Regions from separate parts of the Pseudomonas sp. S3_G06 genome, predicted to be linked through region 2. Evidence: predicted binding sites of a transcription regulator. Region 2 holds the regulator's gene; each other region holds the start of a gene.

Region 1 (2,263 bases), 1.2 Mb from region 2:
GTCCTGCACGCCGTAGGTGACTTCGTTGATCGCCGTGGCGACCAGTTCCATCTGCTGCGATTGCTGCTGACTGCGCTGCTGCGCTTGCGAGGCATCGTTGCCAAGCTCGCTGGAAGACTGGCCCAAAGCGCTGGCCGAGACCTGCAGATCACCAATCACTCGGCGCAACTTGGCCGTGAACGCATTGAAGTGATGGGCCAGTTCGGTGACCTCATCCTTGCCGTGGGTATCGAGGCTGCGGGTCAGGTCGCTTTCGCCGCTGGCGATGTTGGCCATGGCATTCACGGTTTCTTGCAACGGACGGACGATGCTGCGTGCGATCAGGATCACCAGCAGCGCCATGATCAGCGCAATCGCCAGGCCGATCGCCGACGCCTTGATCATTTGTCCCTGAAATTCCGCCTGAACATCGTCGACGTACACACCGGAACCGATCACCCAGCCCCACGGCTCAAACAGCTTCACATACGAGGTCTTGGCGACAGGGTCGGTCGCCCCCGGTTTCGGCCAGCGATAATTGACCATGCCCGCGCCTTTGGCCTTGGCAATGGCGACCATCTCGTTGAACACCGCAAAGCCGTCCGGGTCGCGGATCGCCGAAAGATTCTGGCCTTCGAGCTTGGGATTGGTCGGGTGCATGACCATCACGGGCGTGAGGTCGTTGATCCAGAAGTAGTCGCTCTGGTCGTAGCGCAGGCCACGGATCGCGGTCAGCGCCTGCTTTTGCGCGGCATCCCTGGTCAGGGTGCCGGCGGTTTCCAGGCCGTGGTAATAAGTCAGCAGGCCACTGGCGGTCTGCACCACGTGCTGGGTTTTCTGCGCCTTGGCGTGGTAGAGGTCGTCGTGGATCTGCTTGAGCATCAGCACGCCCAAGGTCAGCAACATGACCACCGCCACGATCAAGATGAGCCACAAGCGTCGGCTGATCGACACACTGCGCAAGCTGTTCATAACGCTGTCACTCCGGATTCTTGTTCTTGTAATAAACGATCGCCAGCATCCAGCCACCGCTGTGGGCTTGCGATTGTGCGACTTGAGCCGCCTAACGCGGGGAGCGCTATTAAGGCTTGTCTGTTAGGATTTCGGCCCCGCGCGCAAAAACCTGAATCCGGTTTTGATATTTCACGGAATTTTTACCGTTTCGTGTGGATCCTGTGCGCGCGCAATCGCTACAGCTTTTACCGGCTACGCTGGACGCAGTGAACGAAAAAATACTATCGGGGCATGCCCGCGCGCATCGCTCTCTGGGGGATTGATGGATCTTTGGACCGCCTTGCAGGCACTGATTCTAGGAGTTGTAGAAGGGCTGACGGAGTTTTTGCCCATTTCGAGTACCGGACACCAGATCATCGTCGCCGACTTGCTGAACTTCGGCGGCGAGCGGGCCATGGCGTTCAACATCATCATTCAGCTCGGCGCGATCCTCGCGGTGGTCTGGGAGTTTCGCCGCAAGATCCTCGACGTAGTGATCGGTCTGCCGACCCAGCCGAGCGCCAGGCGTTTCACCGCCAACCTGCTGATCGCCTTTTTGCCCGCCGTGGTGCTGGGGGTGATCTTTGCCGACCTGATTCACGAATACCTGTTCAACCCGATCACCGTGGCGGCGGCGCTGGTCATCGGCGGCATCATCATGCTGTGGGCCGAACAGCGCCAACATGAAGTCCACGCCGAAACCGTCGACGAAATCCGCTGGACCGACGCCTTGAAAATCGGCTTCGCGCAATGCCTGGCGATGATTCCCGGCACCTCGCGTTCGGGCTCGACGATCATTGGTGGCTTGCTGTTCGGCTTGTCGCGCAAGACGGCCACCGAGTTCTCGTTTTTCCTCGCCATGCCAACCATGGTCGGTGCGGCGGTGTATTCGGGTTACAAATACCGCGATCTGTTTGTGCCGGCGGATTTCCCGGTGTTCGCCATTGGTTTCGTCACGGCGTTCATCTTCGCCATGATCGCTGTGCGCGGCCTGCTCAAGTTCATTGGCAGCCACAGCTACGCAGCCTTTGCCTGGTACCGGATTGCGTTCGGCCTGTTCATTCTGGCGACCTGGCAGTTCGGCTGGGTGGACTGGTCGGCGGCCAAGGCATGAACGATTCCCGCACGCGCCGCCCTGAAGGACGACCTTCAGGCGGCCGCGTTCAGCATCTGAAATTGAAGCTTGCGGTGTTGCTGATCATCTGCGCGCTGCCGCTGTTCGGCTCGCTGTCGATGTGGCTCAGCGGCATCTCGCGGGTGCCGCTGGCGGCGTACGGGATTGTCAGTGTGC
Region 2 (2,263 bases):
CAGGATGTCGTTGAGGTTGCTCGACACCGCACGGTTGTCCGTGCTGCTGCGTGACAGAAAACCGTCGACCCGGCGCGCCAGTTCGCGGAACTCTTCAGCCCCGACCTCGCGACGCATGAAGCGGCCCCAATCGGCGCTCAACGTCTGCGCTTCATCAGCGAGACTGTTGACCACCGGCGTGGCGCTTTCCACCAGATCCATGGTGCGGTTGGCCGCGGCTTCCGTCAGCTTGACCACATAGCCCAGGCGTTCGGTGGCGTCGGTGATTTGCGACACTTCCTCGGCCTGCGGCATGTGCGGATCAATCTGGAAATTGACGATCGCACTGTGCAGTTCACGTGTGAGTTTGCCCACTTCCTGATACAGGCCGCGGTCACGGGTCTGATTGAGCTCATGGATCAGTTGCACCGCGTCGCCGAACTTGCCTTTTTCAAGGCTCTCGACCAGTTCGACCGCGTGTTTTTTCAGGGTCGATTCGAAATCGCCCTGTGATGATTCGTTATGCTCCATAGCTCCCCCGCGCATTCATCAGCCGATGCGTTCGAAAATCTTCTCGATTTTGTCTTTCAACGCTTGAGCCGTGAAAGGTTTGACCACGTAACCGTTCACACCGGCCTGGGCGGCCTCGATGATCTGCTCGCGCTTGGCTTCAGCAGTCACCATCAACACCGGGAGGTGCTTGAGTTTTTCATCGGCGCGCACGTGACGCAGCAGGTCGATACCGGTCATGCCCGGCATGTTCCAGTCCGTTACCAGAAAGTCGATGCTGCCGCTGTTGAGCACCGGAATGGCAGTGGTGCCATCGTCGGCCTCGACGGTGTTGGTGAACCCAAGATCGCGCAGCAGGTTCTTGATGATCCGCCGCATCGTTGAGAAGTCATCAACGATGAGGATTTTCATGTCTTTGTTCAATTCGACCTCCAAGCAGTCTTAAACGCGCCCAGCACCTGGACGCGCCACTTCAATCAATCGGCGCAGCACTTAAAGTTTGTCTGGAGCACAACGGATCGAGACCGGCGCCGTTCATCACCGCACCAGCCTCGTTTCGCAGTGTCCCCACACTGCCTTCAGCGCGCTCGCCACTCCCCCAAACGCCCCCGCAGACGGGCCGCGCACTGGCTGTGTAACTGGCTGACCCGCGATTCACTGACGCCAAGGACTTCACCGATTTCCTTGAGGTTCAGCTCTTCGTCGTAGTACAGCGCCAACACCAGTCGCTCACGCTCCGGCAAATTGGCAATCGCGTCCGCCAGCGCCGCCTGGAAGCGTTCATCTTCCAGATCGCGTGACGGCTCCATATGAGCACTGGCGCCATCCTCGTGCAGCCCTTCGTGTTCGCCGTCCTGCAAGAGGTCGTCGAAACTGAACAGGCGACTGCCCAAGGTGTCATTCAGAATCCCGTAGTAATCGTCGAGACTCAATTGGAGTTCGGCCGCAACCTCGTGATCTTTAGCGTCACGGCCGGTTTTAGCTTCAATCGAGCGAATCGCGTCGCTGACCATCCTGGTATTACGGTGAACCGAGCGTGGCGCCCAATCCCCTTTGCGCACTTCATCGAGCATCGCGCCGCGGATTCGAATGCCCGCGTACGTTTCGAAACTGGCGCCTTTGCTGGCGTCGTATTTGGTCGAGACTTCGAGCAAACCGATCATCCCGGCCTGGATCAGGTCTTCGACCTGCACGCTGGCCGGCAGGCGCGCCAGCAAGTGATAGGCAATGCGCTTGACCAGTGGCGCGTAACGCTCGATCAATTCGTATTGCGCGTCACGCGCCGACTTTTTGTAAAGATTCATGCCACTGGCGGTCATATCACAGGCCCTGCGGTTTGCTGCACGAGACGCTCGACGAAAAATTCCAGATGCCCGCGCGGGTTGGCCGGCAGCGGCCAGGTGTCGACCTTCTGGGCGATGGCCTTGAAGGCCAGCGCGCACTTGGAACGGGGAAAGGCTTCGTAGACGGCGCGCTGCTTCTGCACCGCTTTGCGCACGCTTTCGTCGTACGGCACGGCGCCGACGTATTGTAGGGCGACGTCGAGGAAGCGATCCGTGACCTTGGTCAACTTGGCGAACAGGTTGCGCCCTTCCTGCGGGCTCTGCGCCATGTTGGCCAGGACGCGGAAGCGGTTCATGCCGTAGTCGCGGTTGAGCAACTTGATCAGCGCGTAAGCGTCGGTGATCGAAGTCGGCTCGTCGCAGACCACCAGCAACACTTCCTGGGCGGCGCGTACGAAACTGACTACCGAGTCACCAATACCCGCAGCGGT
Region 3 (2,263 bases), 1.3 Mb from region 2:
GGCGATCGCCAGGTGCGCGATGTGCTGGTCAATGGTCAGTGGGTGGTGCGCGATGGCCGGCATGCTGGCGAAGAGCACAGCGCCCGAGCCTTCACCCAGGTCCTGCGTGATCTTTTAGGGTAAGAAAAGCAAAAGATCGCAGCCTTCGGCAGCTCCTACACGAATGCATTCTCATGTAGGAGCTGCCGAAGGCTGCGATCTTTTCGCTCTTAATTAGAGGTCTTGGCCATCTGCCGGTCCGACGCCCGCCAGATCAGGCGTGTGGTGTCGTAACCCTGCTGACGCGCCTTGCTCAGCAATTCTTCGCGCACTACACCGTTGACGGTCGGAGTGCGTGACAGCAGCCACAGGTACTTGCGACTCGGATCGCCGACGATGGCGGTCTTGTAATCGTCGCTGACGTACAACACCCAGTACTCGCCCTTTGCCACACCCGGCACCAGGCGCGAGAACCAGTTATCGAATTCGACCCAGAGCTTGTCGGTCTTGCCCGGCACTTGTGGGTAAGCCGTGCCCTTTGCCTCTTCCCACTGCCACTCCGGGGTCAGGCAACGATTGAGCACGCCGACATTGCCGTCAGGCTTGAGTGTGTAATGGGCTTCGGATTGCGCGCAGTGGCGCTGGAAGTACATCGGCAAGCGTGCCAGTTCATACCAGGTGCCCTGATAACGCTTGAGATTGACGCTGTTGACGGTCTTGGGCGCCAACGGGTCGACGCCGGAAGTGGCGCAGCCAGCCAGTACCAGGCCAGCAAAAAGGATCAGCAATAACCGCTTCATTTTTTTCTCCGTGGGCGCGAAGCCCCGGTTTACTTCAGGCCTTGGCCGGAAAACATCAGCACTTTGTCACCGGCGTATTGCACGCTGATAAAGCTGTTCTTGTCGCCCCAGGTGCAGCTGGACATACCGAGCGCGCCCGAGCAATCAGTGGGCTTGCCGAGAAGGGTTTCCACTTCGGACTTGGCCATGCCGGCCGAGAGCTTGGAGTAGTTTTCCTGATTGACCTTGCTGCATGCGGCCAACAGCACGCAAAACGACAGCAGGGCGATAGATCGCAGCGACATGGTGAAACTCCTGGAACGAGGGGGGATGGCATGGTGCCAACCAGAAGCTTAGAAGAGAAAAGTGTCATCTGGTTCCGTGACCGAACGCCTATTTATCAGCCCGCCCGTCCGGCTTTTGTCGGTAAATCAAAAACTTTGTGAAGCCGACGAGCATTTCGTCGACTTTCCCTGCAAGCGCCTAATCTTTGGCGCGGCGCGGTCGAAATAAGAGCAGCGCAACGCTGCCGATTATGGCAAATTGCCGCCCTTTCCTGACCAGCCCCTTCGCGGTAGTTCATTCGATGACCAGAAACATGAAATTCAGCCACAAGATTCTGCTGGCTGCTGCCCTTGTGGTGGCCGTTGCGTTCGCCTGTTTCATCTTCTTCAACGACTATCGCCAGCGTCAGGCCTTGAGCAGCAGCACCGAAGCGACCATGCAGGAGCTGGGCAGCCTGACCACCAGCAACATTCAGACCTGGCTGGAAAGCCGCATTCAGCTGCTGCAATCGCTGTCGCAGCAAGTCGCCGTCGATGGCAATGCGCCCGCCAGCCTCAAGCGCATCATTGACCTGCCCGCCTACACCGGCAATTTCCAGCTCAGCTATTTCGGTGGCGCTGACGGTGTGATGTTCTCGGTGCCGGCCGGCAACCGTGCGCCGGACTACGATCCACGGGCGCGCGGCTGGTACAAAGCGGCCAACAGCGCGCAGCAGACCATCGTCACCGAACCGTACATTGCCGCTTCGTCGGGCAAGCTGGTGATCACCGTCGCCACGCCGGTGCAGCGTCAGGGCCAGATGCTCGGCGTGGCCGGGGCCGACATTGACCTGACCAGCGTCAGCGCGATCATCAACTCGCTGAACTTCGGCGGCCACGGTCATGCGTTCATCGTCAGCGCCGAAGGCAAGATCCTGATTCACCCGGACAGCAAACTGGTGCTCAAGACCCTCGCCGAGGCCTATCCGAACGGCGCGCCTCAAGTCAGTCCGGGTTTGAAAGAAGTCGAGTTCGACGGCAAGACCCAGTTGATTTCCTTCACTCGCGTCAACGGCGTGCCATCGGCTGACTGGTACGTGGCGCTGGTGCTCGACAAAGACACCGCGTTCTCGATGCTCAGCGAATTCCGCACCTCGGCGCTGATCGCCATGGTCATCGCCGTGCTGATCATCATCGGCCTGCTTGGCATGCTGATTCGCGTGCTGATGCAGCCACTGCTGA

What was found. Region 2 encodes FliA, which starts transcription of late flagellar genes. Its sites were predicted from a motif close to CTAAAGTTTNNNNNNNNNNNGCCGNTAA; they were not measured.
Region 1: AB4N47_RS10200 (methyl-accepting chemotaxis protein) is a predicted target of FliA. The motif match lies at 1,080-1,107, and genes of this name have one in related genera.
Region 3: AB4N47_RS21310 (methyl-accepting chemotaxis protein) is a predicted target of FliA. The motif match lies at 1,242-1,269, and genes of this name have one in related genera.

The regions. Positions count from the first base shown of each region.
Region 1 covers NZ_CP162738.1:2,264,619-2,266,881, reverse strand. Annotated here, with positions in the region: gene AB4N47_RS10200 (methyl-accepting chemotaxis protein) at 1-951, opposite strand, end outside; gene AB4N47_RS10195 (undecaprenyl-diphosphate phosphatase) at 1,256-2,086, shown strand; gene AB4N47_RS10190 (DUF1294 domain-containing protein) at 2,083-2,263, shown strand, end outside.
Region 2 covers NZ_CP162738.1:3,466,549-3,468,811, forward strand. Annotated here, with positions in the region: gene AB4N47_RS15480 (protein phosphatase CheZ) at 1-510, opposite strand, end outside; gene AB4N47_RS15485 (chemotaxis response regulator CheY) at 529-900, opposite strand; gene fliA (RNA polymerase sigma factor FliA) at 1,068-1,808, opposite strand; gene fleN (flagellar synthesis regulator FleN) at 1,805-2,263, opposite strand, start outside.
Region 3 covers NZ_CP162738.1:4,780,650-4,782,912, forward strand. Annotated here, with positions in the region: gene AB4N47_RS21295 (formimidoylglutamate deiminase) at 1-123, shown strand, start outside; gene AB4N47_RS21300 (lipocalin family protein) at 210-779, opposite strand; gene AB4N47_RS21305 (hypothetical protein) at 809-1,063, opposite strand; gene AB4N47_RS21310 (methyl-accepting chemotaxis protein) at 1,345-2,263, shown strand, end outside.